One region of the Anaerobacillus sp. ABR4_321 genome, then DNA from elsewhere that is predicted to be linked to it. Evidence: riboswitches for the same ligand, from Rfam matches in the RefSeq annotation. Region 1 holds a riboswitch; each other region holds the start of a gene.

Region 1 (7,543 bases):
ATGCGAAACGCAGTTGGTGCACTATACCAGATTGTGACTTTCAGCTCATCGATTAAGCTATACCAATCCTCAGCTTTAAAGCGGCCTCCGTTAATGACGATCGTAGCTTTATTTAACCAAGGAGCAAACAAACCATATACGCTTCCTGTTACCCACCCAGGGTGAGAGGTGCACCAATACACGTCTGTATCTTTTATATCAAGTACCCATTTACCTGACTGAAAATGGTGAACCAAGGAACGTTGAGCATGAAGAACGCCCTTTGGCTTTCCTGTTGAACCACTTGTATAGTGAAGTAAAAAACCATCCTCCGGATCTGCCCACTCTATACGTGGCTCTTCGTCTACCTGAGTTCTTTCCACCTCTTCGGTTGTGAGAATAAGACGAAGAGTAGGTATTTCATTTGCAGGCACTCTTTTCTGAAGTTCTTGATCGGTAAGGAGCGCTGTACCTCCACAATCGATGATGCGATCCTTCACAGCTTCTTCCATAAACGCTTCAAACAAAGGAGCTGCGATCGCCCCGATCTTAATCACTGCGAGTATGGCAATATAGCATTCAGGATTTTTAGGGAGGAACACAAAAACCCTTTCTCCTTTTTTTACCCCATGCTTTTTTAATACAGCGGCATAATGATCAGTCTTGATTTTCACTTCTTCAAACGTTAACGATCTTTTTTCATCTTCATTAACATAATGCAATGCAACTTTATTTCCAAATCCATTTTCAACGTGTCGGTCGATGCATTCATAAGCGACGTTCATTTTCCCAGAACGATGGAGGAAATGATCGACACTTTCCCACTGAAATGTTTCGTATGCTTCTTCATAACTTTCAAGGTTCGTATACTTCGCTTGAGATGAAATCTGTTTTGGTAGTGTAATGCTCATATGCTGGTTCCTCCACTGACGGTTGCAGGTGTGGTCAATTCCAACCTCTCTAAAATTTGTTCTTTGTATTCTGCGAGTTTTACACTTCCTCGAGATCGAGGTCGTGGTTCATCGATTATGATTTCTTCTTCTTTCCTTCCAGGCTGACCCTTAAGAATGATGAGCCTGTCACAAAGGTATAGCGCTTCTTCAATGTCATGAGTAACGAGCAGAATCGTTGTTTTGTAAGACTCCCATATTTCTAACAATAGATCTTGAAGCTTCATTTTCGTAAATGCGTCGAGTGCGCTAAAAGGCTCATCTAATAACAAATACTGCGGGGATGTTACAAGCGCCCTTGCAATCGCAACACGCTGCGCCATTCCACCAGAAAGCTGTTTTGGAAAGTCTTTTTCATTGCCTTTTAGGCCAACAAGATCAAGGTACTTCGCTGCGCTTGAGCGCTTCTCTTCTCTCGTTCCTTTTAAACCAAACGATACGTTGTCTATGACGGATAACCATGGCATAAGCCTCGGCTGCTGAAAAATGAATCCTAATTTCTCATCAACATGGTTGCACACCTCTCCATCGATGATGACATCGCCGGTATACGATGTATCTAATCCTGAAACCGCTCGTAGCAATGTACTCTTCCCACACCCACTCGTTCCAAGTATCCCGATGATTTCGCCACTTTCTGCATGAAACGAAATGTTGCTAATGGCTTTTCGACTCTCAAACTCTTTACTCACATTTCGTATTTGTAAACTCATTTTGACTCCCCCTTACCGCTGTTCCATTCGATCCTGCCAATGCAGCGATCTGTTCTCGACTACCTTCAATATCGCATCGCTCACTTTTCCAAGCAGAGCAAAGAGAACGATGCTTGCAATAATTAGCTCTGGTGAGTATGTGTTCTGCCCAAGAACCAGCAAATATCCTAATCCTTGACTTGCACCCATCAATTCAGCTGCAACGACAAACATCCATCCAAGCCCTAGACCACTTCTAAGGCCGATAAGAAATGAAGGTAGTGAAGCAGGGAGAATAATTCGTTTTACTAATTGATAACTATTTAATCCATACATTTTTCCTACTTCGATCAATTGACGATCGACGCTCAAAATTCCACTAACAACATTCAGATAGACTGGAAAAAACACGCCTACTGCAATCAGTGTCACTTTCGATGCCTCTGCGATTCCCATCCATAGGATAAAAAGAGGAACCCAGGCTAGCGATGGAATCGAGCGAAAGGCCTGGATGATCGGATCAAAAAATTGCTCAGCTTTACGGTAAATCCCTACAAAAGATCCGAGTATTAAGGCAACCCCCGCTCCTAAGAGAAAACCTAAGAAAATCCGATAAAGCGTGATGCCAATATGGCCAAAGAGAGAGCCATCAGCTCCTAGATCGACAATCGTGTTAAAGATTACTGTTGGAGCTGGAAGTAGATAGGAAGGGAGCACCCCTAACCGACTCAGAGTTTCCCAAACAACTAACAATATGAAAGGGAGAATACTTCCTATAAGAATCGGATGTAAATTGAACGGTTTAGGCGAGGCTTTACCCGTAACCCCCTTTAAGGGGATTGCTTCCGTATGGTTTTTTGCCATGGATCTCTTATCCCCTTTCTATTTCTGGATGACTTCTTCCGCAAACGATGGATCGATCAATTCATCCGTTAACTTTTCAATATCAGCATCTGGCTCAATAATCTCCCCTTTTTGTAGTACGTTTCCTGCTTCAACAATCGCTTTCTTCTGTTCTTCACCAGGAACGGGACTTGAAAAATCATTTCTTTCAAGCTGCTTTTTTGCTACGTCAAGTTGGATATCAGCTTCTTCTGCTAATAGCTCAGCTGCCTCTTCCGGGTGTTCGATCACCCATTTTCTAGCTTTCTCGTAAACGCTAATCACTCGTTTCACGTGTTCAGGATATTTTTCAGCAAACTCTGTCCGTGTGTTCAAGAAACCATACGTATTCAAATCTGCATTTCGATAGAAAAGTTCTGCTCCTGTTTCTAGTTCAAGACGCGCCATATGAGGGTCCAGTCCTGCCCAAGCATCTACCTGACCAGTACTTAAGGCAGATGCCCCGTCTCCATGTTGAAGATTCACAAGTTCGATATCATCTTGAGTTAACCCCACTTCATTCAAAGAACGAAGCAAGAAGATGTAAGGATCCGTTCCGAGCGTTGCAGCTACCTTTTTACCTTTTAAATCTTCTACACTACGAATACTTGAATCTTTTCCAGTAACGAGTGCTGTCCATTCTGGCTTTGAATAAATATACACGTTTTTAATCGGTGCGCCTTTTGCTTTTGCCATCAGTGCCGCTGCACCTGCCGTTGAACCAAAATCAATACTGTTACTATTTAAGAATTCAAGCGCTTTGTTACTTCCTTGACTCAAGACGTATTCGATGTTGATGTCCTCGTCCTCAAACTCCTCTTCCAGAAGCCCTTGCTTCTTCACGACAAGACTAGTAGGAGAATAGTAAGCGTAATCCACTCTGATTTCATCAGGCCCTTCTTTTGAAGAAGCGTCTGAAGAAGAACAGCCTGCACTAATAATCAAAGCCGCGATCAGAGCGAGTGCAACGAAACTTCTTACATCAATCCATGGAATTCTCTTCATAATGGTTTCTCCCTCTCTTTTTTAAAGTTCACATGCATATGTTGAAATCGTGCCTCTTAGCCTCTGGGCTTCTTTATATGTGCATCGATTATGAACAACTTGTAAACCAGCGTCTGCTGCTATTTGTGCAGCTTCTTCAGATACCACGCCTTCTTGCAGCCAGAATATGCGTGGCTTGATCTCCCCTGCTTCTCTTGCGATTTCAACAGCTGCCTCAGGACTTCTAAACACCTGCACGACATCAATTGAATGTGGGACACTTTTTAAATCGGGATACGCTTTTTCACCTAGGATTGTATCTGCCTTCGGATTCACAGGGATTATCTTGTATCCTAATCTTTGCATCTTCCTTGCTAATCGGTGACTCGGTCGCGATTCGTTCCCACTTAGACCAACGACGGCAAGTGTTTTCTGTCTTTGCGTTTCAACACCATCGATCACTTCTTTTTCATAAGGACTTTGAAGTGCCCATTGAATTTCACCTTCATCATTAATGACGATACGAGTATCCGTTTCTAGACCTGCCGCTTTACGAAGCGATTGATCCAAGTCGAAGATTAAATCGTCTGCACCTTCTACACCGACAGATAGGCGAATCAGTTCTTCTTTTACTCCTGCTTTCTCTAGCTGCTCTCTACTCAACTGTTGATGAGTCGTACTCGCTGGATGAATGATCAAGCTTTTCGCATCCCCCACATTTGCAAGGTGAGACCAAAGTGAAACATGATCAATGAGCTTACGCCCTGCTTCCTTTCCTCCTTTTATTCCAAAGTTCACAACTGCACCAAAGCCATTCGTTAAAATTTCTTTCGCATCATGATAGGAAGGATGACTTGGGAGACCAGGATAGCTCACCCACTCTACTGCAGGGTGATCTTGTAAATAGGTTGCTAGCTTAAGTGCATTCTCATTATGTTTTTCCGCTCTGAGATGAAGCGTCTCAAGTCCTTGTAAAAGAAGAAAGGCATTGAATGGACTCAAACAAGACCCAAAGTCTCGAAGGAGCTGGACACGTAATTTTGTACTGAACGCAAGAGTCGCAAAATCAATCGCATAGCGAATGCCGTTGTAGCTATCGTCAGGTTCAGTGAACGTTGGAAACTTCGGAGAGTTCCAATTAAAACGACCTCCGTCGATGACTACTCCTCCAATCGATGTACCGTGGCCACCGATCCACTTCGTCGCAGAATGTACAACGATATCTGCTCCTAAAGTGAGTGGCTTACATGCGTATGGAGTGGCAAACGTATTATCGACGATCAATGGAATGCCTGCTCCATGTGCGATTGCTGAGACTTTTTCTACATTTAGTACAGACAAGCTTGGGTTCCCGATGATTTCAGCGAAAACGCCTTTTGTTTTATCAGTTATCGCTTTTCTAAAGTTTTCTGGATCTGTTGGATCGACAAACTTTACGTTGATCCCATATCTCGGGAGGGTTACCGCAAATAAGTTATAAGTACCGCCGTATAAGTTAGAAGCCGCTACGATCTCGTCACCCGCACTTGCGATATTCAGAATAGAAAGTGCGATTGCTGCCTGACCTGATGAAGTTGCAACCGCTGCGACCCCGTCTTCAAGCAGAGCCATTCGTTTCTCAAAAACATCCACCGTGGGATTTCCAATCCGGGAGTAAATATTTCCTGGTTCATCAAGGGAAAATAATCGCTCGGCATGTTCACTATCATGAAAAACGTACGAGCTCGTTTGATAAATCGGTACTGCTCTCGAGCCAGTCGTTGGATCTGGGGATTGACCCCCGTGTAGGGAAAGTGTGTCGAACTGATATTGTTGTGTCATCGTAATTCCTCCAGTAATTGTGTTGTAGTAAATATAAAAAAAGCCCACTTCAATAAGAAGAGGGCTTTTGCCTCCTCTTATCTCTCAGAATAGTAGCTATTCTGCAGGAAGTAGCACCTTTTTAAGCTTCTTGCTTAAAGGTTGCCGGGCATCATCGGGCCAGTCCCTCTGCCTCTCTGGATAAGAGTAATTTATTTAGTTTTGCTATACACTTGCTGCTATTCTTGCTTTTGAAATTGCCTGATCCAAATCGTCGACAAGATCATCGATATGTTCGATGCCTACCGACAAGCGAATCAGGTCATCTCGAACACCCGCAGCGGTTAGTTCTTCTGCACTTAACTGCTGGTGAGTTGTGCTTGCAGGATGAATGATCAAGCTTTTTGCATCCCCAACGTTTGCCACATGTGACCACAGGTTTACTGAGTTAATAATTCCTGCTCCGGTTTCGCGGCCGCCTTTTATTCCGAAGACGACTACGGCTCCCGCACCTTTTGGTAAATATTTTGCAGCTAAGGTCTTTGACGGATGATTTTCTTCTTCAGGATAACTCACCCACTCAACTGCCGGGTTTTCTTTCAAATAGGTAACGATTTTACGCGTGTTTGCAACATGTTCCTTCATTCTAACGTGAAGTGTCTCAATTCCTAATGCGATTTGGAAAGCGTTAAAAGGACTCAATGAGGCGCCTGTGTCTCGTAATAGTTGAACACGAGCTTTTATGATGAAAGCTGCTTCAGGCAGGGCCTCTGCATAAACGATGTTGTGATAGGAAGGATCTGGTTCGATAAAGCCTGGGAATTTAGATGAATTCCAATCGAACTTTCCACTATCGACGATCAAACCTCCCATCGTTGAACCGTTACCACCAAGCCACTTCGTCGCAGAATGAATAACAATATCAGCACCATGCTCGATCGGTCTACATAAATACGGTGTTGCGAAGGTATTGTCGATGATAAGCGGAATGCCAGCTTCATGAGCGATTTCAGCCACTTTCTCGATATCGAGTACGTGAAGGCCTGGATTACCAATCGTTTCTGCAAAGATTGCTTTTGTATTAGGAGTAATCGCACTTCTAAACGATTCCGGATCTTTCGGATCAACAAAGTTGGTTTTTATTCCGTATTTAGGAAGCGTCGTTGAAAAAAGGTTATATGTGCCGCCATATAAAGTAGAAGCAGAAACAATTTCATCACCGCTATTCGCAATATTTAAAATCGCGTTTGTGATGGCTGCCATACCACTTGCAAGACCGAGGGCTCCAATTCCGCCTTCAAGCTCCGCAACCCGTTCTTCAAGCGTTCCTACCGTCGGATTACCAATTCTAGAATAAATAAACCCTTCTTCTTTTAAACCAAACAAATCAGCTGCATGTTCCGTGCTGTTAAATTTGTATGCGTTGGATTGATAAATCGGTAGTGCTCTCGCTCCTGTAGCTGGATCTGCCTGTAAACCACCATGAATGCCAATCGTTTCTAAGTTATAACGCTTCTCTGCCATCTCTTATCCACTCCTTTGTATTTTTGACGGTTCTTGTAATTGTTCTTTGATTAATTGCCCCCATCTATCAAATTCAACGAGGAATCCATCATGACCATACTTTGTATCAACGATCGTAAAACGCGCCTTAAGCGAAAATAAAGCTTCAAGATCTTTAGGAGGATAAATTAAATCACCTTTAAAACTAATTGCTAAAACATTTGCCTTCACTTCTTCAATCGGTGCGTCCCTTCCCCTGGTAATATCATGGTTATCCATTGCTTTTAATAAGTACAAATAGCTATTGGCATCAAAACGACCAACTAGCTTTTTACCCTGGTAATGAAGGTAAGATTCGACGTCGTAAAGAGCCTTTTCATGGTGATCTTCAGGTTTTGCAATGACCCTTCTTCCAAATTTCTTCTGAAACATCTCATCTGTTCGGTACGAAATCATTCCGATCATACGTGCTGTTGCTAACCCCGATGCGGGAGGATGTGTTTGATCATAATACCCTCCCTTCCATTCAGGGTCAGTCGTTATGGCATGTCTTGAAATGGCATTATATGCAATTCCGTAAGCACTCAAAGATGGTGTCACAGCTAATGGAACAAGATGCTCCATCGCATCAGGGTAGAGAATTCCCCACTCAAGCACCTGCATGCCTCCAAGCGACCCACCGATCACGGCATGAAGTCGATCGATACCGAGTGCTTCAAGTGCTCGCTTTTGAGAATGAACCATATCCCTCAC
Region 2 (7,543 bases), 790 kb from region 1:
GGGGTATTTTCTATCTGAAGCGATTCAGATAAAATAACATTAACGATAGTATAACAAGAAGGAATGAGTGTTCTAGCGTATGAGCGTTTTTCTCTTGAATTAGCAGGGATTGCAGGTTGATGTGAAGAAGCGAATGTTAATCGTACTTTTGCTCTTCGGTGTTTTAACCATACTTGTTCACAGGCTTGATTTGTTGTCAATTTTGTTTTAGAAAACAGGATTACATAGAGGCTTTTGTCTCGAATCAACACAAATCTTTTATTCTCCACAATGCGCCCCCTTAAATTACCAATCGGGGCGAATAATGTAAGTTGATAAGATAAAATGTTATAATATTCTTACTACTACATCCACCTTATTCTCAACACCCGTATCAATAAGAGATCAAAGATTAAGCTCAAAATCGATTCAGGGGGTATTAGATGAGAAAAATACAACAAACGACAATTAATTCTGTTGTAAAATACGGACAAACAAAACTACCAAAGTCCGCCAATACAGAATGTCCAGAGTGCGGAAACACCGCTTCTTTTCATTTGAAATTCGATTACCAGATCAACCAAACGGTCTTTTCAACCTTTTCAAGATGTTCGGTATGTAAAGAATCCATACTCTTTGTATTGATTAAAACGTCTACAAGCGATCAAGGTGAAGAAGTAGAGCTCTTTGTTCACCAAACTTCTTTCACTAGAGAACCTCTTGGCAGATTGGTTGGCACTGCGAGGCTGCCAGATGACCTCGAGCGGGTCTATCGTTCAGCAGTTAACGTACATAATATGAAAGACTGGACTGCTACTGCCGTTATGGCAAACCGCGTTTTAGAGAGCATCACTAGAAGCTTTTTAGCTGAAAATGAACTTTCTCAACCTCTATCAAAACAGCTCGAAAGCCTGGCCAAACAAGTTGATCTTGAAGAGCCAATCGTACGACTCGGGCAGCTGTTAGGAAAAGGAAGTAACCTCCACAACCTTTTATGCCTTGAAAATTCTGCAAGTGAAGAAACAGCTAATTTAATTATTGATTTATTGGACTCATTGATTGAATTTCTTTATATATTGCCTCAAAAAATTGTAAACCTACAAAAGCAGATCGAAGAATAAACAAAACCAGGCCGTCATTTTGACAGGCCTGGTTGTTTCGTTATTCTACTGCTTCTTCTTTTCGAAATGAAGGATAATTGATGGTAATTGCCACAATACCAGCGACCGCTGTAAGAATTGGATAGATTGAATATGGTATGAGTGCTAAAGGCGAGATCGAAGCTAGTCCAGCCGCTGCTAACAACTGTGCGCCGTATGGCAGCATGCCCTGAACACTTCCAGAAAATATATCAAGAATACTTGCGGACTTTCGAGCATCAACTTGATACTCTTCTGATATGTTCTTCGCGAGTGGTCCACCCATTATGATTGATATCGTGTTATTTGCCGTTGATAAGTCTAAAACCGTAGCGAGCCCAGCGATACCAAACTCTGCCCCTCTTCTCGATCTCACTCGATGAAGAATTTTATCGAGAACGTACTGAACGCCTCCATTATATCGGATAACCTCGATCATCCCACCAATAATCAATGCGATCATGGCGAGATCTTCCATCCCTTTAATGCCATCCGTTACCGTAGAAACGAGCCCACTTAAACCAAACGTCCCGTTAAATAAGCCCACAGCACCTGCGAACAATGTCCCACTAACGAGTACGATCAGTACATTCACGCCTGCAATCGCTGCGATCAATACGCCAAGGTATGGGAGTACTGTGATAAAATCAAATGATTTACCTCCACTTACTGTCGCGCTTTCCCCTACCGTTAAGAATCCATATATAATGGCAGTAATAATTGCAGCCGGTAAAACGATGAAAAAGTTCACTTTGAACTTATCTTTCATTTTCGTGTTTTGCGTCCGAACCGCTGCAATCGTCGTATCCGAAATCATCGAGAGGTTATCTCCAAACATCGCTCCTCCGATGACCGCTGACAATGTCAAAGCTACAGGAATCCCTGATTGCTCTGCAATTCCAATTCCAATCGGAGCCAATGCTACGATCGTTCCCATCGACGTCCCCATCGATATCGAAATAAAGCATCCGATTAAAAATAAACCAACAACGAGAAGGCTTGCTGGTAATATCGAGATGCCGAGATTAACAATCGAATCTACTGCACCTATCTTCTTGGCTGTTTCAGCGAATGCTCCCGCTAATAAAAAAACAAGAATCATTAAGATGATATTGGAGTTCCCTGCTCCTCTACAAAACACCTCGACCTTTGTCATGAAGCTTTCTTTCCTATTCATCGCAAGTGCAACGCCTGCAGCGATCAGTGAAGCAAGCACAACAGGCATGCTATAAAAATCTTTTGTTACAACTGCCGTTCCAATAAAAAGTAAAATAAATATACCGAGTGGAAGCAGCGCAAAGCCGTTCCCTTTTATGTCTTTGTCCATGATGTTTCTCCTTGTTCGTAAAGTTTGTAGCAATCAAAAAAGCCCACTTCAAGAGAAGAGGGCTTTCACTCTTATCTCTCAAGATCTCTCTTGCTGGAAGCAGCACCTTTCTGACATATCAGAGGTTGCTGAAGCTTCTCAGGGCCAGTTCCCTCCACTTCTCTTGATAAGAACTATTCGATTTAGTGTTATGAAGTTTATCACGCATTATTCTTTTTCGTCAAGAAAAAAGTCGAATCGTGTCGCTCTTCGACTTATGCCTGAATAAATTTCTGAATGTCTCTTAAAATCGAACGAGGCTGCTCTTCCGGAAGAAGATGACCCGTCTTTTCGTATACGATCAGCTCTGAATTCGGCAGATCTTCTGCCAACCGTTTTCCAATTTGAAGCGGTACAACTCGATCATGCTCCCCCCATATCAGTAAACTCGGCGTATGAATTCTTCTCAATTCTTCTTGTGATAAATCCCCTTCACGATCTCGAATCATTCGTACGAGAGAACGGAAAATCCCTTCATGAAAGAAAGGCTGAACATACCCATCCACCATCTCTTCATCGATTAAATTCGGATCGTAAACGCAGTTCACCAAATTCCCTTTTGCTCCTTTTCGCGAAAGCCAGCGCTTTAAATACATTGAGAAAAAGGGCAAATAAGAGGAATACACTAAACTCTGCCTCGCTTTTTCAAGGTAGCCTGAACTACTGAGCAAAATGTTTTTCTTAACTAGGTCTTCATCGATACTTGCGGCTCTTAATGCCACTTGCCCTCCCATCGAATGACCGATCATAACGGTTTCGTCAATACTTAGCCGCTCGAGTAGTTCGATCACGACTTCCGCAAAGTTTTGATAAGAATGAACAAACCGACTCGATTTTTCACTTCTTCCAAACGGCGGGAGATCAACGGCTACAATCGTGTAATGCTTTGAAAGCAAGGGAATCAACCGTCGATAACTAAAAGTCGAAGATAAAAACCCATGCAGTAATGTTAGTACAGGACGGTCGGACGTCACTTCGTTCTCATGATATTCATAGTGAATATCGATTCCTTTTATGTTTTCCTTATAATGTTTGAGACTCTCTACAGATAGCATCTGACAGTTCACTCCGTATACTAGTTTGTACGTATTTTACCCCTTTTCGCCGAGGAAAAACGTCTTCAGTTGTGGGGAGTGTTACCATCTTAGTCGCCTTCACCGATATGCACGAGGCTTGCAAACGGAATGTTCTGCCTCTTCTCATCTAGGTCAACAATTCGCAATTCTTTATTGAGCTGGTCGATATAATGAACATATCCTGTCAACACATTCTTCGTACCGTTCTTGAAGTAGTGAAATGTAAGCGGCTGGTGAAAGGCCATCGCTTCGCAAATGGTGTCGTTCATCTCCTCCATCTTCTGCTCATCAAGCTCAGGCTGTTCTCTTCTCCGATCTTCTTCTTTCCATTCTCTTAACTCTTTAACATGCTCTGGTAACATCATCGATGTCCATTTGATATTTCCTCGGTCACGAATCATCTTATCAACCCCTTTCTATGCTTTGTGACCTCCGACAAGCTTACTTCGATGCAATGCTGTACCGGCTTTCGTATAGGAAACAGCGCGAAGCAGAGAATCGGATCCGTATTTCTCCCGTATCGAATCCATTACGTATCCAAGGTCTCGTTGCTTCGGCCGTTTCATATTGAAAAGGTCGAGCTGCACTTCCTCGTCATCACAAATATTTGAAAGAGCGATTGAAATTTTCCGAACCGTTTGCCCTCTATAAAATTCCTGAAAAAGCTGCAAGCACACGTTATAGATTTCAAGTGTGATGGAAGTGGGGCTATCGATGCTTTTCGACCTGTGAAAACCACCGCCTCCTTCGTCTTTACTATAGCCGATCCCGAGGCTGATCGTACGCCCCGCTTTCCCGGCTCTCCTCGCACGCCTCGCTACTTCTTCACTCATTTCCAAAATAACGTGTTTGATTTCTTTTTGTTCGTGATAATCCCGCAGTAGAATCTGACTTTTACCAAAGCTAATCTGTCCCTGCATAATCGGAGCTCCAATGTCGGAAAGGTCTACTCCCCATGCATGGTGATAGAGCTGATTACCCATCACTCCGAATTTTTGTTCAAGAAGATGTAGCGGGTATTTTGCGAGCTGCTCAACATTCATAATTCCCATCCGATTTAAAGTGTGCTCGAGACGCGGACCGATCCCCCACATCTTACTTAGAGGCGAAATGGACCAGAGCTTCTCAGGAATATCCTCATACGTCCATTCAGCAACGCCATACTTCTTGGCCTCTAAATCCAGACAAAGCTTCGCCATCAGCATATTAGGACCTATACCGATCGCACATGGTAAACCGAACGTTTCACTGATTTCTTTCCTGATTTTATTAGCCGTCTCAAAGCGTCCTCCCCAAAGACGCTCAGTCCCGTCGATTTGAAGAAAAGATTCATCCACGCTGTACGTATGGATACACTCTTTTGGAACATACCGATGAAATAACCTTGTGATCTCCATCGATTGCTTCAAATAGGATGACATTCTTGCATTCACGATATGAATACGGGGATCATCAGGAATTTCAAAAAGCCTGTTTCCTGTTCGGATATTAAAATCTTCTTTTAGTGCAGGCGAGGCCGCTAAAACAACACTACCCTGACGCTCCGTATCTCCCACGACAGCAAGATGACACGTTAAGGGATCGAGCCCCATCTCGACCGCAGAACAGCTCGCATAAAAACTTTTCATATCAACACACAAAATGGTTTTCTTTTTTAACGTTGAATAATCCACCTTCACCACTCCTTTCAAATAATCGAAAATAAGAACACTAGTTCTGTATATCTATACCCGTATTTTACCCGAATATACGTTCGTATATCAATAAGTACTTTCTTCCAACCAAAAGATGTAGAGGTGACCAACCCAAGAGAATTAGCGATTTCTTCCGATTCGCATCATCCCTGCCTAACATCAAGGACTGATACATTAGTCCTAAAAGCTTCATTGCCTAGGTCTATAGATTCACAACCAATTAACTTAAAGTAGGTAATAATTATCAAAATTATCTAATTTATTTGAATATTTAGTTTTATATGCTATGGTTTTCTCATCTGATAAAAGGAGGATTCAAATGAGAAAGAAAAAACTTTTAGCATTAGGATTATCTGCAGGGCTTGTAGGAAGCATGCTTGCACCACCCTCATCGTTAGCAACTAACGTACATAACAAAAAAGAAACACCATCGTTTGTATCAGGCCAGTTAACAAAGGCCTCCGCAAAAAATCCAAACGAGGTGCTGTTCGATTACTTAAACGAAAACAAAGATTACTACAACTTCAGCGGAAAGACAGCCGAGCAATCCTTTGAAATTTTATCGCGTGAGAAAGATGATCTCGGGTTTACCGTATTTCGTCTCCAACAGTTACATGAGGGGACGCCAGTTTACGGCTCTACCCAAACGGTTCACGTAAATAAAGATGGCGTATTAACAGCTGTCTCAGGGCAAGTCATTTCAGATCTAGAATCAAAGAAAGAACTAAAGAAAGCAGCTAAATTTAAAAAGCAGGATGCAATTAAAAAAGCGGAGGAAGCTCTTGGTTTCACGCCTGATTACGAACAAAAACCAGAGTCAGACCTTGTCGTATATCCACAGGGGCATACTGCTAGTTACGCCTATCATGTAACACTTAACTTCCTATCCCCTGAGCCAGGAAATTGGAATTATCTTATCGATGCTGTGACAGGAGAAGTGCTAACAAGCTTCAACGCGATTCACGAAGCCAAAAAACAAGGTGTCGGCAAGCCTGGCGGTGGTGATATCACTGGCACGACAACAACCGGGACAGGCACTGGAGTCCTTGGTGATACGAAGTCATTCAACACACTCCTCTCTTCATCAACCTATTACTTAAAAGATACGACGAGAGGTGGAGGCGTCTTTACCTATGATGCATCGAATCGAACAAAACTACCTGGGTCCCTTTGGTCAGATTCAGATAATCAGTACCATGCGAGCTATGATGCCGCTGCAGTAGATGCACATTACTACGCAGGAGCAACGTATGATTATTTCAAACAAGTCTTTAATAGAGACAGTTATGATGGTAACGGCGCACCGCTAAAATCGACTGTACACTACGGCAGAAACTACAATAACGCTTTCTGGAATGGTAGTCAGATGGTTTATGGAGACGGTGACGGCTCTACATTCGTTTCTCTATCAGGCGGAGAGGACGTCGTGGCGCACGAACTAACTCACGCGGTTACGGACACTACTGCCGATTTGATCTATCAAAATGAGTCTGGAGCTTTGAACGAATCGATGTCTGATGTATTCGGAACGCTTGTTGAATTTCATGATAACAATAACCCCGATTGGCTAATCGGAGAAGATATTTATACCCCTGGGACATCTGGTGATGCGCTTCGATCTATGGCAGATCCTACTCAATTCGGAGATCCAGCTCATTACTCAGAACGCTATACGGGGACACAGGATAATGGTGGTGTACACATCAACAGCGGAATCATGAACAAAGCCGCTTACCTACTGAGCGAAGGTGGAACATTTTATGGCGTGACCGTATCAGGTATCGGTAAGGACAAGCTCGGTGACATCTATTACCGCACGTTAACGCAATATTTAACAGCTTCTTCCGACTTCAGTCATATGCGTTCTTCAGCAGTACAAGCTGCTACAGATTTGTACGGTGCAAGTAGTTCAGAAGTACAATCCGTTAAACAAGCATTCGACGCTGTCGGCGTACAGTAAGGCATTTTCAGGTAGCTTTTCTTAAAGCTACCTGTTTTCATGTTTTAGTAAAGAGATAGCGGGAATGATGACGTTAAATTATTTGCAAGGAGGATAACACATGCAGCTATTCAAGGAAGACGCTTTAAATAACCAACATATCTTGATCACTGGAGCTACCGGTGGAATCGGATATGTGACAGCGAAAGTAGCGGTACAAACAGGTGCAGCCGTAACGATTACAGGACGTAATGAAAAAAAGCTTTCAGAATTACAAAAAGAATGCGAGGAACTAGTGGAGAGTGCAAACGTCACGAGTATTGTTGCTGACCTAACGAACGCAGAAGATC
Region 3 (7,543 bases), 230 kb from region 1:
CTATCTTTAACTGAAATCACGGTAAAAAAACACTTAACTCGAATTTATGCAAAGCTTCATGTAAAAAACCGAACAGAACTAACAAAACGAATATTAGGAGGTTAGTATGGAGCGCACAACAATCTATTTCGTGCGTCATGCACATTCTACCTACACGCCAGATGAGTATGGTCGTGGACTTTCACAAAAAGGAACTGCTGATGCGAATAAAGTAACGGAATTAATGACGGAACATCAAGTGGACGTGGTGCTTTCGAGCCCTTATCGTCGTGCGATTGCTACTGTTGAAGGAATCGCAAAAGAGATCGGTAAAGATGTGATCGTAGTTGAGAATTTAAAGGAGCGCCTTTTAGCTGGCAAGCCTGTAGAGGACTTTAATGAAGCGATCGATGCGGTTTGGAGCGACGAAACGTTCTCCTTCGATGGAGGAGAATCGAATGTGGATGCCCGTCAAAGAGGAGTACATGAATTAAAGAAAATTCTTCGTACGTATGAAGGTAAGAACGTGGTAATCGGTACTCACGGAAATATTATGGTGTTACTCATGAGTTATTTTGACGATCGTTATGATGTAACCTTCTGGAAGAGTCTTGATATGCCTGATATTTACAAACTATCATTTCACGCGGAAGACCTTGATCATGTAGAAAGAATATGGAGTGCACCACAAAAGCAAACAACCTTATAGTCGACACCAAACCCCCGTTTTGAAAGAGAGCATACTCTTTTAAAACGGGGGTTTCGATGTTAAACAAACGTTTGATTGAGGCTACTCCCATTCGCTCCTGAGTAAACCCATAATGACGGTATCATAGTACTTTCCATCAACGTACTCATTTTGGCGTAATCGACCTTCTACCTTGAATCCGCACTTTTCATATACTCTGATCGCACGAGCGTTTCCACTCCATGTGTCTAGCTGGATGCGCTGCATGTTTAATTGATGAAATAAATAACGAATCATAACCTTAATCGCATCACTTCCGTACCCTTTTCCCCAATAGGCTTTATCGCCAATCGTAATGCCCATCACGGCGGACCTCGTAATGATGTTCACATCACGGTAATCTGCAATCCCTATTATTCTACCTTCCAAATCGAGAATAGAAAATACGCCATTCTCCGCTCGATCCATTTTGACGATCGTTTCATACGTACTTTCTACTTGTTCACGAGATACGTGTGTTAAAAGAGGAGAATTGCCTACAGCGAAGAGACTCACCTCATCATCGTTTCTCCACTGATAGACATCTTCCATATCTTCAAGCGCAACAGCGCGTAGTTGAGTTAAGCTTCCATTCATAATTCCTTCATCCTTTTCTCTAAAAAAAGAGGCACTCTATTCCATCAGTCCCTCTTCGATTAATTTTGCTTCAAGCTTAGGTGTTAAATTTCGATTTGCAGGGGCTTGTGGTCCTCGACCTACAAAGTCTTCACTACAATGTGTTTCCGTGATGTAGAACGCATTATAAAGAAGTCGCCTGTCTTTGATCGTTATACCCCCGTTAGGAAAAAGATACGTACAATTCTCATCGATTTTCGTACGTTTGTCTTTACGATCTACATAGTAAAACTCATCTGTAACAGTTCCATATTCCATTTCTTCAGTAGAAGTTAGAAACATGCCATTCTTATCGTAACGAATGACGGTGAACCCTTTTTCCTTTTTTAACTTTGGTGCTCCCTCTACATTATAAACGGTGATCAATTGACCTTCGAAGCCTTCTGGAATCAAATGCAGCGTATCTGTTTTGTCATGGTTAGTAGAAGCTTTAGACGAACATGAAACCGTACTTACAACCACAAGTGTCAAAACAAGTAGCTTGCTCCATCTCATTTCTGCTTCGCCCCCATTATATAAACCAACTCTATGAATAGTTCGACACCTACAAGAAAGTTCCTTCAGTTCAAGAACGGTGCCTGTCACCCCCCGCTATTTGTCGAAGAAAATATCAGACTATGGACTGATACGAAACCATCCTCGTGACCGGTTTAATCCAACTAATTTCTGCGTACACTGGAAGTAGAAAGAAAGAGATAACACAGGAGAGAGCTACCGGAGAATCTTTAATAAACAGGCTGTTAAATGAATAAGATGAAAGATAAAAGGAGGGTATACTATGATATTTCTAATGAAGAATTTCTTCAAACCACAACCAAAACTCAAGGAAGCATTTAGAAAACATCGCGACCGTCACATCGACCGGCTTTCCGATCACCAATACCATATATAAACCCCTGGATCTTTGCTAAGATCCAGGGGTCTTTTTATCACTTCACTGTTTTCGTCATTTCTTCAAGCTTTAAAATCGCATGGAACAGTTCCTCTGGTGATACCTGCTTCGTAATATGAATCGTCTCTTCCTCTTTTGTTGCATATTTTGATACCGCTTTAGCCTGGACATTGCTAGTGATACCAAGTTCAGCGAGTGATAATGGTAACTCTACTAACTCATAGAAAGGGATCAACTCTTTGATCTCATCCCATCGCTCTTCTAAAGCGAGCTGGGCGAGTATCCCATATGCCACTTTTTCCCCATGGAGAAAAGAGTGTGTTTCAGGCTGATGCGTTAATGCGTTATGGATGGCATGCGCTCCAGCAACCCGCCCATACTGATCGCCGAAACCTCCTACCATTCCGCTTGTTAAGAGATTTGTTTCGATCACTTTTATAAACGATTCACTTAGATGGTTGTTTCTCTGATCGACCAATGCTCTCTCTCCATGTTCTAACAGCACATCACGACAGCTTTTCGCAGCAACATACGCAAAATGAATCGGTACTGGATGTGAAGGAAGCGTTTCGATGATGCTTCTCGCTTCATACCATTTTGCGAGTGTATCTCCAATCCCTGCACGTAGGAATTCAGGCGGTGAGTCGAGCAAGATTTCAGGTTCCACTAAAACAAGGTGCGTGCTCCGTGAGTAAACAATATGTTTTTGGAACTCTCCTTCCTCTGAATAAATCACACTGAGAGGCGTACACGCTGCACATGTTGAAGCGAGCGTAGGTATAAGTGCAGTTTCAATCAATAGTTCATTCGCAACTGCTTTTGCAACATCAAGAACCTTACCACCTCCCACACCGATGATAAGATCGGCACCATGAAGTCGAGCGAGCTCAGCTTGCCTTGTTATCTCAGCATTTGAGCACTCTCCTCTGTACCTCGAATACGCTGCTTTGAATCGGGAGAGATCAGGTAGATAAGGAGCAGCTGCTTCCCAAGATTTTTCTCCGTGAATAAGAAAAATGTTTTGGAACCCACCTTGCTCCAATCGATCTGGAAGTTCATCCAAAACACCTTGCTGACACTGATAGTGCCCCGGGGTTGCTCGAACATGAATTGGTTCCATAAGAAAACTCCTTTCGTGAGTCTAGTCCTTCTTAAGCCGTGCTGCCATTACATTACCGAGAGATTGAAGCCCCTGAACGAGTACGATCAGCAAGAACACCGTTACGTACATCACGTCGACTTCGTAACGAAGATGCCCATAGCGATAAGCAAGGTCACCTAACCCTCCTGCTCCGACAAGCCCTGCCATCGCGGTGGCTCCGATCAATCCAATCGTCGCAATCGTAAGTCCTAATACGATGGAAGATCGCGATTCTCTTACAAGTACATGCCAAATGATATGACGTGTCTTAATCCCCATCGCCTCATATGCTTCAACAACGCCTCGATCCACCTCAAGAAGAGCGGACTCCATCAACCTTGCTATGTATGGAGCAGTAAAGACGACGAGCGGCACGATCACGCCTTTCACTCCGATCGTAGTGCCTGCGATAAACTTTGTAAAAGGCAGGATGAAAAACAATAAGATGATGAACGGGATGGACCTGATCACATTGATCACAGCGTTTAACAAACGAAAAAGGATCTTGTTATCTAGCGCCTTCCCAGGTCTTGTTAGCACGAGAAGCACACCGAGTGGTAGTCCTAACAGCACTGAAATTAACAGCGAGATCCCTACCATCTGGAACGTTTCGATGATCGCACTCCAAATATCCGCGCCCCATAGATCGATAAATTCCGAAATCTTAGCTGACATGCGCGTTCACCTCCGGTACATACCCTTCTACAAAAATTCCTCGTTCTTCTAAAAACATAACCGCTCTCTTCGTTTCTGAATCTTCTCCTTCAAGATGAACGACTAATCTACCAAAAGGTTGATTCTTAAGCTGCGTGATATTCCCTGCAAGAATAGATGGATAAATATCAAAGTTTTTACTAAGGAGGGCAAGTGCAGGCTTTCCTGACGATTCTCCTACGAAGGAAAGCGTCACGATTTGTCCCTTCGACTCAAGCTTCTTCACGAGGGATTCAGGAACGTCATCTTGAAACAGCGATTGTACGAATCGTTTTGTCGTAGGCGTCATTGGTCTACTAAATAGATCAACAACTGGTCCTTGTTCAATGATGCGTCCGTTTTCCATCACGGCCACTTCATGACAAATCTTTTGAACCACGTGCATTTCATGTGTAATGAGTAAAATCGTTAGTCCGAACTCCTGGTTGATTTCCTCTAGTAAAGATAAAATCGACTCAGTTGTGTCAGGATCGAGCGCGCTCGTTGCTTCGTCACAAAGAAGAACTTCTGGCTCATGCGCTAGCGCGCGTGCAATCGCTACTCTTTGTTTCTGTCCACCTGAGAGCTGTCCAGGATACACGTCCCGCTTATCTTCTAGTCCTACAATCTGTAGATACTTTCTTACACGCGAATCGATTTCCTTTTTTGAAACGCCAGTGAGCTTAAGGGGGATGGCGATATTTTGATAAACCGTCCCCGTTTTTAATAGATTGAACGACTGAAAGATCATTCCGATTCGCTGACGTGTTTTCTTTAACTTGCCAGCTGATAGACCGGTTAACTCTACATCATTAATGAACACTTTCCCTTCTGTTGGTCTCTCTAACAGATTGACCGTTCGAACGAGGGTACTTTTACCAGCGCCACTATAACCGATCACACCATAGATCTTTCCTTTTTCAACGTTAAGGTCAACGCTATCCAGAGCCTTCGTAACAGTAGTTCCGGTTTGAAACGCTTTTGAGATATTTTCTAGTCGTATCATTTCCTTCTCTCCTTTACCGAAATTACCAGGATGCTATGACTGAGCCGTTGAATTCTTCTTTAATAAACTTCTTAACTTCATCTGACTGATAATAGTCCACTAGTTTATTGATTCTCTCGTCGTCTTTATTATCGGTTTTTGTTGCGATTACGTTCACCCAAGGAGAATCTTCCGGTTCCATTACGAGAGAATCTTCAGTTGGAACCCGACCGCTTTCCATCGCATAGTTCGTGTTGATCGCAGCGATGGCAAGCTCACCTAGCTGTCTTGGAATCTGCGATGCTTCAAGAGGAACAAACTCAAGATTCAACGGGTTCTTCTCAATATCCTTAATCGTTGCTTCAACACCTACACCGTCTTTTAATTCAATGATCCCTGCTTCTTCAAACAACATGAGAGCTCGGGGTTCTCCAGTAGAGTGATTCGGTAGTCCTACTTTGTCACCTTTCTTCAAATTATCAAGGTTCTCATATTGATCGGAATAGATGCCCATCGGAAAATTAATCGTCGTCGCAACCTTAGATAACTCCATCCCACGCTCTTCTACAAAATCATTTAAATACGGTTCGTGCTGAAAAACATTCGCATCGAGCTCCCCTTCATCAAGAGCCTTGTTTGGCATAACGTAATCGTTGAACGCCACGACATCGATCTCGAAACCATCTTTCTCAGCAACTTCTTTTACTTTCTTCATGACATCTTCATGCGGACCTGCTGTTACCCCTACCTTTAGCGGCCCTTCATTTGAATCACCTGACTCTGCACTGCCAGAACACCCAGCTGTGATGATTAATAATAATGCACCTACTAGTAGCGATAGTTTCTTCATTCTCCTAACTCCCTTTCTCTCCTATAGTCATTTAAAGCGTCTTTGCACTAAATTACGTAAGCGTACGATAACACTAGAGCGTCGGTTCCCTCCTTTGTTTCAAACCCCATAAACGAAAAAACTCTCTCTGATGAACAGAGAGAGTTGGGTGTTTTGCACTATGTAACTCTCTCTCATCTTTCAAACGATCGCTCGTTTGCTGGAATTAGCACCTTTCTCACGAACTGAGATGGTTGCCGGGCGTCAATGGGCCAGTCCCTCCGCCACTCTTGATAAGAGTTTGAATTATTCATATTGTTTAACTATTCTCAACAGTATAGTACCTCACTCACCGAACGTCAAGGGCTTTTTCGACGTGGTACCGACGTGGTACCGACGTGGTACCGATGCGGTGCCTGTCACCTCTCACATTATGTCGATTAATTTTTCTCGCTTTCGAGGTGTTCATCAAACCAGCCGACCAGATGGTTCAATCGCTCTACCCTTAACTCAGGATGTCCGTTTCTTGAAAGGTTGTGATCTGATTCTGGGAATCTCACAAACTTCGTCTTCTTCTCACGGTGCTTCAACGCAATGAATAACTGCTCACCTTGCTCGATCGGGCATCGGTAGTCCTGTTCGCTGTGGAGAATAAGAAGCGGTGTTTTGATTTGATCGACATATTTCAACGGTGAATGATCCCATAGCTTTGTTGGATCTTCATCGAGGTCAGCTCCCACTTCCCACTTTGTGAAGAAATACCCTATGTCGCTTACTCCGTAGAAACTTAACCAGTTCGAGATCGAGCGCTGCGTTACAGCCGCTTTGAACACATTTGTTTTGCCAACGATCCAGTTCGTCATGAACCCGCCATAGCTGCCGCCTGTAACGAACAATTTCTCAGAATCTATGAAGCTCGTTTGCGCGACAGCTGCTTCTATCCCTGCCATGACATCGTCATAGTCGCCGCCACCATAGTCGCCACGGCATCCATTCACGAACTCCTGACCATATCCTTGACTACCGCGAGGATTCGTATAGACTACTGCATATCCTCTTGATGCAAGAAGCTGAAATTCGTGCATGAATGAATTCCCATACATCATGTGGGGACCGCCATGAATTTCTAAAACTGTTGGATACTGCTTCCCTTCCTCGAAGGAAGTCGGTTTCATGATCCACCCCTGTATGTTCAGTCCATCTCTGCTTTCATAGGTGTACGGTTGTGGAGTGGAAAGCGAATCCGCACTCAACACCTCTTCATTACAGGAAGTGATTCTTTCTATCGAGCTTTCTCCTTCTAAGGATAGCGTATAGATATCACCAACATCCACCGGATCACTGATCGCTACCGCAGCTTCACCACCCGCTAAGTGAAGTGCGTAGTGGTGCCTGTCACCCCCCGCTATTTGTCGAAGGGTGCCATCTAGATGAATAGAATAAATTCCTGTGTTTCCATGTTCACTCGCAAGGAAATAGAGTGTCTTGCCGTCTTCGTTCCACACCGCTCCAGACGGCTCAATTCCCCAATGGAGATCTGAAATGAGAACATCTGAACACTCGAGGTCGATTGTTTCTGTAAGGCACGTAAAGGTTTTCGATTCAATCTTAACTGTCCAAACTTTATTTAGCGTCGCACTCTCATACTCAAAATTATGTCC
Region 4 (7,543 bases), 270 kb from region 1:
CCGAACGTTTGATGATGGGGTATGAAGGTAGAAGGTATGCCCTTACTCAATCCTGGGATGCCATATTCGGCAGGTTGGTTGAAGATTATGAAACTGTAATCGGAAACAAAAAAGTCGCGCAGTACGCCTAAAACCCTGAGAGGAAGAGTGACATGAAATTAGCAGTATTTGGAGCAACCCGTATAGGAGTCACAGCAGCAGCTACGTTTGCAGCAAATGGGTATGACGTTATTTGCGCTGATGATGATAAAACAATTATTTCAGCACTTAAGAATGGGTCTGTTCCTTTCAATGAAAGTGGTTTACAGGAACGATACAATGAGGCCCTAAGAACGGGCATGTTAGCCTTCTCCACAAATAAACTGGCTGCCGCTGCAGAAGCTAGCTATCTCCTATTCACCGAATCACTTCAAACAAATGAAGACCAAGTTCCAGATCTTACGAACCTTTACCGTTTCATCAGACAAATTGCAGTGAGCGTTCAATCTCACAAAACATTTATTATCAAGAGTACGGTGCCACCTGGAACTACGACCAGAATCCATAATATCCTTATCGAACAAGGATTGACTGAACAAGATTTCGAAGTTATTCACAATCCAGACTTCTCACGACCGGGGACGATCGTGAAAGATTTTACACATCCATCTGAGTTAATTATAGGTACCTCCTCTTTGAGGGGGTGTCGATTGATGGAGTCATTCTATTCTCCACTGACGAACGCTCTTCAATTTATGGATTATGCTAGCGCTGAATTGATGAAATATGCGTGCCACACATACCTTGCTTTAAATAGTTCTTGCCTAAATATGATCGCAGGTATGGCAGAGAGATACGGAGCAGATGTGGAAGTTATACACGGGGCACTCCGTGCAGATCCACGAATGGGACATCACTCAAGACATCCAGGCTCTTTCTATCAAGGTAACGAAAGCATATCGAACGTTTCAACGTTTCGAGAAATGGAAAACCAGTCGTTTTCTGGCTCAAAGCTTATTAATTTGATAGAGGAAATCGAACGATATCAACCCGAAATTCTCACACAAAAACTTAAAGATTTTCTAGGAACACTACACGGCTCAATCATTGGGGTTTTAGGAGATTCATATACAAAAGAGGCTCCCTCTCCTTCAGACCTTGTATCAAAACGGCTTGAAGAAGAAGGGGCCGAAGTTAGATTCTTTGATCCTTCTATGGAACATCACCACTCGAGCCAGTACCGTTCGTTGATGAACGATACTGTTTCAAACTGTGATGCTTTGCTATTATTAACCGAATTACCCCTTATTCAGAATGTTGATTGGGGTCAAGTGGTGAAACGTCAAAGATTGCCTTTACTCGTGGATGGACATAACTTATTCACGTTGGAAGAAGCAAGAAAGATCGCCAATGAGCATGACCTAATTTATTGCTCTATCGGAAGACCAAACATTTATAAGGGGTTAGGAGCCATTTCTGTTCAACAGTCAATATAGGCGCTGTGAGTAACTTTCCCTCAAGGTCTTGCTAACAGAATTGCTTTCAAGCTTCGCATGGTCTGCGAGCATCTTTGCGGCACTTGGTAACTTTTCTGTATTCGGCCAATAGTCTTGCTTAAAAAGATGAGAACGCTTTAATGCTTTTCCACAATGAATAAAACATTCGACCACTTCGACTCCTATTCCTAAAGAAGGAATATTCCCAAATGCCTCGCAGTCTTTAAGTAAGCCTTCCTCTTTAACGATACTCGCTTTACCGTTGATTCTAAGGCTTTCCTCCCTGCCTGGAACAAGAAATAACAACCCTACATTGGGGTTCTCCAAAATATTCAGTAGGGAGTCCATCCGTTTGTTCCCCGGCCTTTCCGGGATTAGAAGGTGTTTTTTATCGATCACTTTCACAAATCCTGGTTGGTCTCCCCTCGGGGATACATCGCTTCCCGAATGAGATGCTGTAGCGATTGTTAAGAAAGGTGAATGTGAGATAAATCGTTCACAGTTATCATCTAAGAAGTTGATCACCTTGTTGGCAGCTAACTTCCCCGGCTCTCCTCCAATTGATCGTAACTCTTCTAGCGATTCAACTTTCTGTCCAAAAACGTCTGACATGGTAGCCCCCTAACTAAATCTCAACTATTTCAAGTTTACCATTAAATGGCTTTTGCGCGTTGGGTAGTTCTGTCATATGACGTTATATAACTTTTACGCTACTTAAACCGCACAAAAAAGCTGTCGAGCATATCTCGACAGCTTGCTAGGCCTCATAGGCTTACTATTTTATTGGTTAGCACCCTTTTTAAGAGCTTCTGCTTTATCAGTGTACTCCCATGGTAATTCGATGTCTGTACGTCCAAAATGGCCGTAAGCAGCCGTTTGCTTGTAAATTGGGCGTCGCAGATCTAACATCTTGATGATCCCTGCTGGACGTAGGTCGAAGTTATCTCGCACCAGTTGTACTAGCTTCTCTTCAGATACGGTTCCAGTGCCAAACGTGTCGATCGAAATCGATACAGGTTGAGCTACTCCAATCGCATAAGCCAACTGTACTTCACAACGATCAGCAAGTTTTGCTGCTACGATATTTTTAGCTACGTAGCGCGCTGCATAAGCCGCTGAACGGTCAACCTTTGTAGCATCCTTACCTGAGAATGCGCCACCACCATGACGTGCATATCCGCCGTAAGTATCCACGATGATCTTACGCCCTGTTAACCCTGCGTCACCTTGAGGTCCACCGATTACAAAGCGACCAGTAGGATTAATGAAATACTTTGTATCTTCATCGATCAATTCTGGAGAAACAACAGGTTTAACGACGTGCTCTTTAATATTTCGTTGAATTTGCTCAAGCGAAACTTCTGGATGATGCTGTGTAGAGACAACGATCGTATCGATACGTACCGGCTTACCTTCTTCATCATATTCTACTGTAACCTGGGTTTTGCCATCCGGACGAAGATAAGGTAGGATTTCCTCTTTTCTTACTTCGCTTAAACGACGTGCCAACTTATGAGCTAAAGAAATCGGTAGAGGCATAAGTTCAGGAGTTTCATTACAAGCATACCCAAACATCAACCCCTGGTCACCAGCACCAATCGATTCAATCTCATCGTCAGACATTTGGCCTTCACGTGCTTCTAAAGCCACGTTCACACCAGCAGCAATATCAGCTGACTGTTCATCGATCGATGAAAGGACTGCACATGTTTCAGCGTCAAAACCATATTTAGCACGTGTGTATCCAATCGATTGGACCGTTTCACGAACGACTTTCGGAATATCTACATAGTGAGATGTAGTGATCTCTCCGGAAACCAACACTAGTCCAGTCGTGACTGTAGTTTCACATGCAACGCGCGCATTAGGGTCGTGCGCAAGAATATCATCCAGAATCGCATCAGAAATTTGGTCTGATATTTTATCTGGATGCCCCTCAGTTACTGATTCAGAAGTAAACAAACGACGATTACTCACTTAAGTACCTCCTTAAGGATTCATTCCTATTTAATATAGTGTAATGGATACGGTACTCATTTCCCTAATAGTGTTGTCGAAACGAGACATCGAATTCAATAATAAACGGTAATATTACGCTTTTTTCCAAAAACGACAATAAAAAAGCCCTTTCCTTCATCATAAAGGGAAAGGAGCTGAAGTCTCTTGCCTTTCGCCTCTTATCTTCCAAGACAATAAGTCTTGCAGGTTAGCACCTTAATCCACTATATGAGGAGTTGGTTGCTGAGCTTCATAGGGCCTGTCCCTCCGCTTACTCGGGATAAGAGTATCCATTCTCGAAATATAATATCGTAGTTCGCTTTCTCTGTCAATCTAATGACACAAGCCCTAATTAGAAAGGTCATTCACCTTTTTTTCACTTTTCAAGGAAAAATCCATAGATTAGTATAGAATAATTAAATGAATGTGTTATACTAATTTTGAGTTAAACAAGTTCAGAAAAGATCTTGATGAAATTTTATTATAAAGGATGGGTTTAACGTATGAAAACAGCTTCCTTCTCTTCACCACTTTTGGATGCCATTTTAAATAAGAATAATCCGCATGTTAATTTATCAGTTTCTGAACTGGTAGAACGTTCACTATCGATGAAAGAGGGAACATTAACATCCACTGGCGCTCTTCGTGTTGAAACAGGCAAATACACTGGACGTTCTCCAGAGGACAAGTTCATTGTCCGTGAAGAATCAACAAAAGACAAAATCAACTGGAAAACAAACCAGTCTATCTCTTCAGAACATTTTGAAAGCCTTTACACTAAGGTTCTGGATTACCTGGGAGAGAAAAAAGATCTTTATGTTTTCAAAGGGTTCGCTGGAGCAGACCAATCAGCAAGACTACCCATCCAGGTTATCAATGAATATGCATGGCACAACTTGTTCGCACATCAGCTTTTCATCCGCCCAAATGAATCTGAATTAAAAGGACATGAAGCAGAGTTCACTGTCATTTCTGCACCTGGTTTTCAAGCTAACCCAGACAAAGATGGCACGAATTCAGAAACGTTCATTATTATTTCATTTGAAAAACGTACCGTCTTAATCGGTGGCACTGAGTATGCAGGTGAGATTAAGAAATCGATCTTCACTGTCATGAACTACTTACTACCTGAGCGAAATATCCTTTCCATGCACTGTTCGGCGAACGTAGGAAAAGAAGGCGATGTGGCTCTCTTCTTCGGTCTATCAGGTACAGGAAAGACGACGCTATCAGCAGACGCAAACCGTCGCTTGATCGGTGACGATGAACATGGCTGGTCGATGAACGGTGTCTTCAACATCGAAGGTGGCTGCTACGCCAAATGTATTAATTTGTCTAGAGAAAAAGAGCCTCAAATTTGGGATGCAATTCGATTCGGCACTGTTCTTGAGAACGTTGCACTAGACAACAATTCGAGACTGCCTGATTATGATGATACAAGTTTAACTGAAAATACGCGTGCTGCATATCCAATCGACGCCATTCCTAATATTGCGGTTCCGAGCGTAGCGGGTCACCCTAACACGATTATCTTTTTGACTGCAGACGCTTTCGGGGTCCTACCGCCAATCAGTAAGCTGACAAAAGAGCAAGCGATGTTCCACTTCCTTTCTGGTTACACAAGTAAGCTAGCCGGAACTGAAAGAGGGGTTACGTCTCCACAAGCAACGTTCTCCACTTGCTTTGGTGCACCGTTCCTACCACTTCCTGCTCACCGATATGCAGAAATGCTGGGTGAAAAAATCATGGAACATGATGTTGAAGTCTTCCTAGTAAACACAGGCTGGTCAGGCGGAAGCTACGGCGAAGGTGAGCGTATGAAACTTTCTTATACTCGTTCGATGGTTCATGCTGCTCTTAATGGAGAGCTCGACAGTGTCGAAACGAAAAAAGATCCGATCTTCGGTTTACATGTTCCTGCCCATTGCCCAGGGGTTCCTGCAGAAGTTCTTCAACCGAGGCAAACATGGAATGACAAAGATAAATATGATGAGAAAGCAAAAGAACTTGCGACTCAGTTCGTGAAAAACTTTGAGAAATTCTCAAACGTTTCAGATGAGATTAAAAACGCAGGACCTACTATTAACCTATAATTCAAAAAGCACCCTCAGCGGGTGCTTTTTTTATTTCCTGTTGCTTGTAGGCAAACACACAATGATGCTTTCTACATAAGCTATAGTATTTCAATGTGCCTATTTTGAATGGCAACAGGAGGTTATTCAAATGCCAAAAGGCTGGATCACGAAAACGATCATATTTATCGCAATATGTTCACTTTTTCTTATGTCTGCATGTAGTAATAACAGTGATAACACGGTAAGAGTTGCCGAGGTAACCCGCTCCATCTTCTATGCTCCTCAATATGTTGCATTGTCTGAAGGGATATTTGAGAAGCATGGAATCAATGTTGAACTAACCACCACATGGGGTGGAGACAAAACCATGACGACGCTCTTATCTGATGGAGCAGACATCGCACTCGTAGGATCTGAAACCTCTATCTATGTGTATGCTCAAGGGACTTCTGATCCAGTAATTAATTTTGCGCAACTCACACAAACTGATGGCACTTTTCTTGTTTCAAGGAAGGCGATGGAGCATTTTAAATGGGTCGATGTAAAAGGAAGTACATTTCTTGGTCAGCGTAAAGGTGGAATGCCTCAGATGGCAGGAGAGTTCGTTCTGAAGGAAAAAGGCATCGATCCTCACAATGATATGACGCTGATCCAAAATATTGATTTCGCCAACATCGCAAATGCCTATGCTTCTGGAAAAGGAGATTTTGTGCAGCTTTTTGAACCGACTGCCAGTATATTTGAAGCTCAGGGACTCGGCCACATCGTCGCTTCTTTCGGAAAAGAATCCGGCAAGATTCCTTATACAGTCTACATGGCTAAGGATAGCTTCCTTAAGAAAAACGATGATGTTGCTACACGTTTTACAGCTGCTATTTATGAAGCACAAGCTTGGGTAGACACTCATTCATCCGAAGAGATCGCAAAATCCATTCAACCCTACTTTGAAGACACCGAGTTGTCATTGATCACCACGGTTGTTGACCGCTATAAAAGTCAGCATTCTTATGCTACAAATCCAATTCTAGATGAAGAAGAGTGGAACAATTTACAAACGATTATGGATGAAGCGGGGGAACTCCCGAAACGGATCGATCATAAGACTTTAGTGGATACCACCTTTGCAGAAAAAGCACAGCAATAGGAGGAAATCCAATGTCATTTCTTCATCTTGATGCCATCACACATGTTTATTTCACGAAAGAATCTGCAAAAGTCGCAATCTCAGACCTTACTTTTCATATTGATGAGGGGGAGTTCGTATCATTGCTCGGACCTTCGGGATGTGGTAAATCGACTGTTCTTTCTCTCATTTCAGGATTGCAATCTCCCACTAGCGGAACCATAACACTCCAGAACAAGGCCATTACTGCACCGACTGAACAAGTAGGATACATGTTGCAGCAGGACTATTTGTTTCCGTGGAAGACAATCGAAGAGAATTGTTTACTCGGTTTAAAGCTTACCGACCAGATTACGACAGAGAATAAAGAAAAAACGTTAGGGTTTCTTGAAGAAATGGGCTTAGGTGATGTTAAAAATGCCTATCCAAACCAGCTGTCGGGTGGGATGAGGCAGCGAGTAGCTTTAGTTAGAACACTCGCCACACAGCCCGATTTGCTACTGTTAGACGAACCGTTTTCAGCGCTCGATTACCAAACGAAATTGAAACTGGAGAACCTTGTATCTTCTATCTTAAAAACTAGGAAAAAGACAGCGTTACTCGTTACTCATGATATCGGTGAAGCAATCGCGATGTCTGACAGAGTTATTCTTCTATCGAAGCGTCCTGGAAAGCTAGCAAAGATCTTTGAAATTCCAGAGCATCTCAGAGAACTCACACCGTTTGAAGCAAGAAATAATCCAGACTTTGGTAATCACTTCCAATCGATCTGGGAGGAGCTCGAATCACATGAATAGCCCCCAGCTAAAAAAACAGCATGCTCATTACCTTAATGAATTAAAGATTGAAAAGCGAATCGTATTTACATGGCA

What was found. Region 1 has a riboswitch for S-adenosylmethionine ahead of ACXADT_RS07395 (PLP-dependent aspartate aminotransferase family protein). Riboswitches for the same ligand answer to the same signal wherever they lie in the genome.
Region 2: linked by a shared signal. The riboswitch ahead of ACXADT_RS11405 (Na+/H+ antiporter NhaC family protein) and the one ahead of ACXADT_RS07395 (PLP-dependent aspartate aminotransferase family protein) in region 1 are both predicted to bind S-adenosylmethionine.
Region 3: linked by a shared signal. The riboswitch ahead of ACXADT_RS06255 (MetQ/NlpA family ABC transporter substrate-binding protein) and the one ahead of ACXADT_RS07395 (PLP-dependent aspartate aminotransferase family protein) in region 1 are both predicted to bind S-adenosylmethionine.
Region 4: linked by a shared signal. The riboswitch ahead of metK (methionine adenosyltransferase) and the one ahead of ACXADT_RS07395 (PLP-dependent aspartate aminotransferase family protein) in region 1 are both predicted to bind S-adenosylmethionine.

Annotation. Positions count from the first base shown of each region.
Region 1 is NZ_JBSWTK010000001.1:1,415,535-1,423,077, reverse strand. It holds gene acsA (acetate--CoA ligase) at 1-890, opposite strand, end outside; gene ACXADT_RS07410 (ABC transporter ATP-binding protein) at 887-1,642, opposite strand; gene ACXADT_RS07405 (ABC transporter permease) at 1,655-2,485, opposite strand; gene ACXADT_RS07400 (aliphatic sulfonate ABC transporter substrate-binding protein) at 2,504-3,508, opposite strand; gene ACXADT_RS07395 (PLP-dependent aspartate aminotransferase family protein) at 3,530-5,308, opposite strand; SAM riboswitch class I at 5,383-5,495, opposite strand; gene ACXADT_RS07390 (O-acetylhomoserine aminocarboxypropyltransferase/cysteine synthase family protein) at 5,513-6,811, opposite strand; gene metX (homoserine O-acetyltransferase MetX) at 6,815-7,543, opposite strand, start outside.
Region 2 is NZ_JBSWTK010000001.1:2,203,776-2,211,318, reverse strand. It holds gene ACXADT_RS11410 (hypothetical protein) at 423-1,100, shown strand; gene ACXADT_RS11405 (Na+/H+ antiporter NhaC family protein) at 1,141-2,445, opposite strand; SAM riboswitch class I at 2,514-2,618, opposite strand; gene ACXADT_RS11400 (alpha/beta fold hydrolase) at 2,700-3,539, opposite strand; gene ACXADT_RS11395 (YolD-like family protein) at 3,629-3,961, opposite strand; gene ACXADT_RS11390 (Y-family DNA polymerase) at 3,977-5,188, opposite strand; gene ACXADT_RS11385 (M4 family metallopeptidase) at 5,574-7,214, shown strand; gene ACXADT_RS11380 (SDR family NAD(P)-dependent oxidoreductase) at 7,315-7,543, shown strand, end outside.
Region 3 is NZ_JBSWTK010000001.1:1,187,420-1,194,962, reverse strand. It holds gene ACXADT_RS06290 (response regulator transcription factor) at 1-105, shown strand, start outside; gene ACXADT_RS06285 (histidine phosphatase family protein) at 107-688, shown strand; gene ACXADT_RS06280 (GNAT family N-acetyltransferase) at 770-1,303, opposite strand; gene ACXADT_RS06275 (DUF6843 domain-containing protein) at 1,340-1,837, opposite strand; gene ACXADT_RS06270 (iron-containing alcohol dehydrogenase family protein) at 2,272-3,354, opposite strand; gene ACXADT_RS06265 (methionine ABC transporter permease) at 3,376-4,050, opposite strand; gene ACXADT_RS06260 (methionine ABC transporter ATP-binding protein) at 4,040-5,074, opposite strand; gene ACXADT_RS06255 (MetQ/NlpA family ABC transporter substrate-binding protein) at 5,097-5,903, opposite strand; SAM riboswitch class I at 6,074-6,182, opposite strand; gene ACXADT_RS06250 (S9 family peptidase) at 6,323-7,543, opposite strand, start outside.
Region 4 is NZ_JBSWTK010000001.1:1,684,574-1,692,116, reverse strand. It holds gene ACXADT_RS08710 (glycosyltransferase family 4 protein) at 1-131, shown strand, start outside; gene ACXADT_RS08705 (nucleotide sugar dehydrogenase) at 153-1,475, shown strand; gene ACXADT_RS08700 (MSMEG_1061 family FMN-dependent PPOX-type flavoprotein) at 1,467-2,087, opposite strand; gene metK (methionine adenosyltransferase) at 2,256-3,452, opposite strand; SAM riboswitch class I at 3,650-3,760, opposite strand; gene pckA (phosphoenolpyruvate carboxykinase (ATP)) at 3,977-5,566, shown strand; gene ACXADT_RS08685 (ABC transporter substrate-binding protein) at 5,697-6,692, shown strand; gene ACXADT_RS08680 (ABC transporter ATP-binding protein) at 6,704-7,468, shown strand; gene ACXADT_RS08675 (ABC transporter permease) at 7,461-7,543, shown strand, end outside.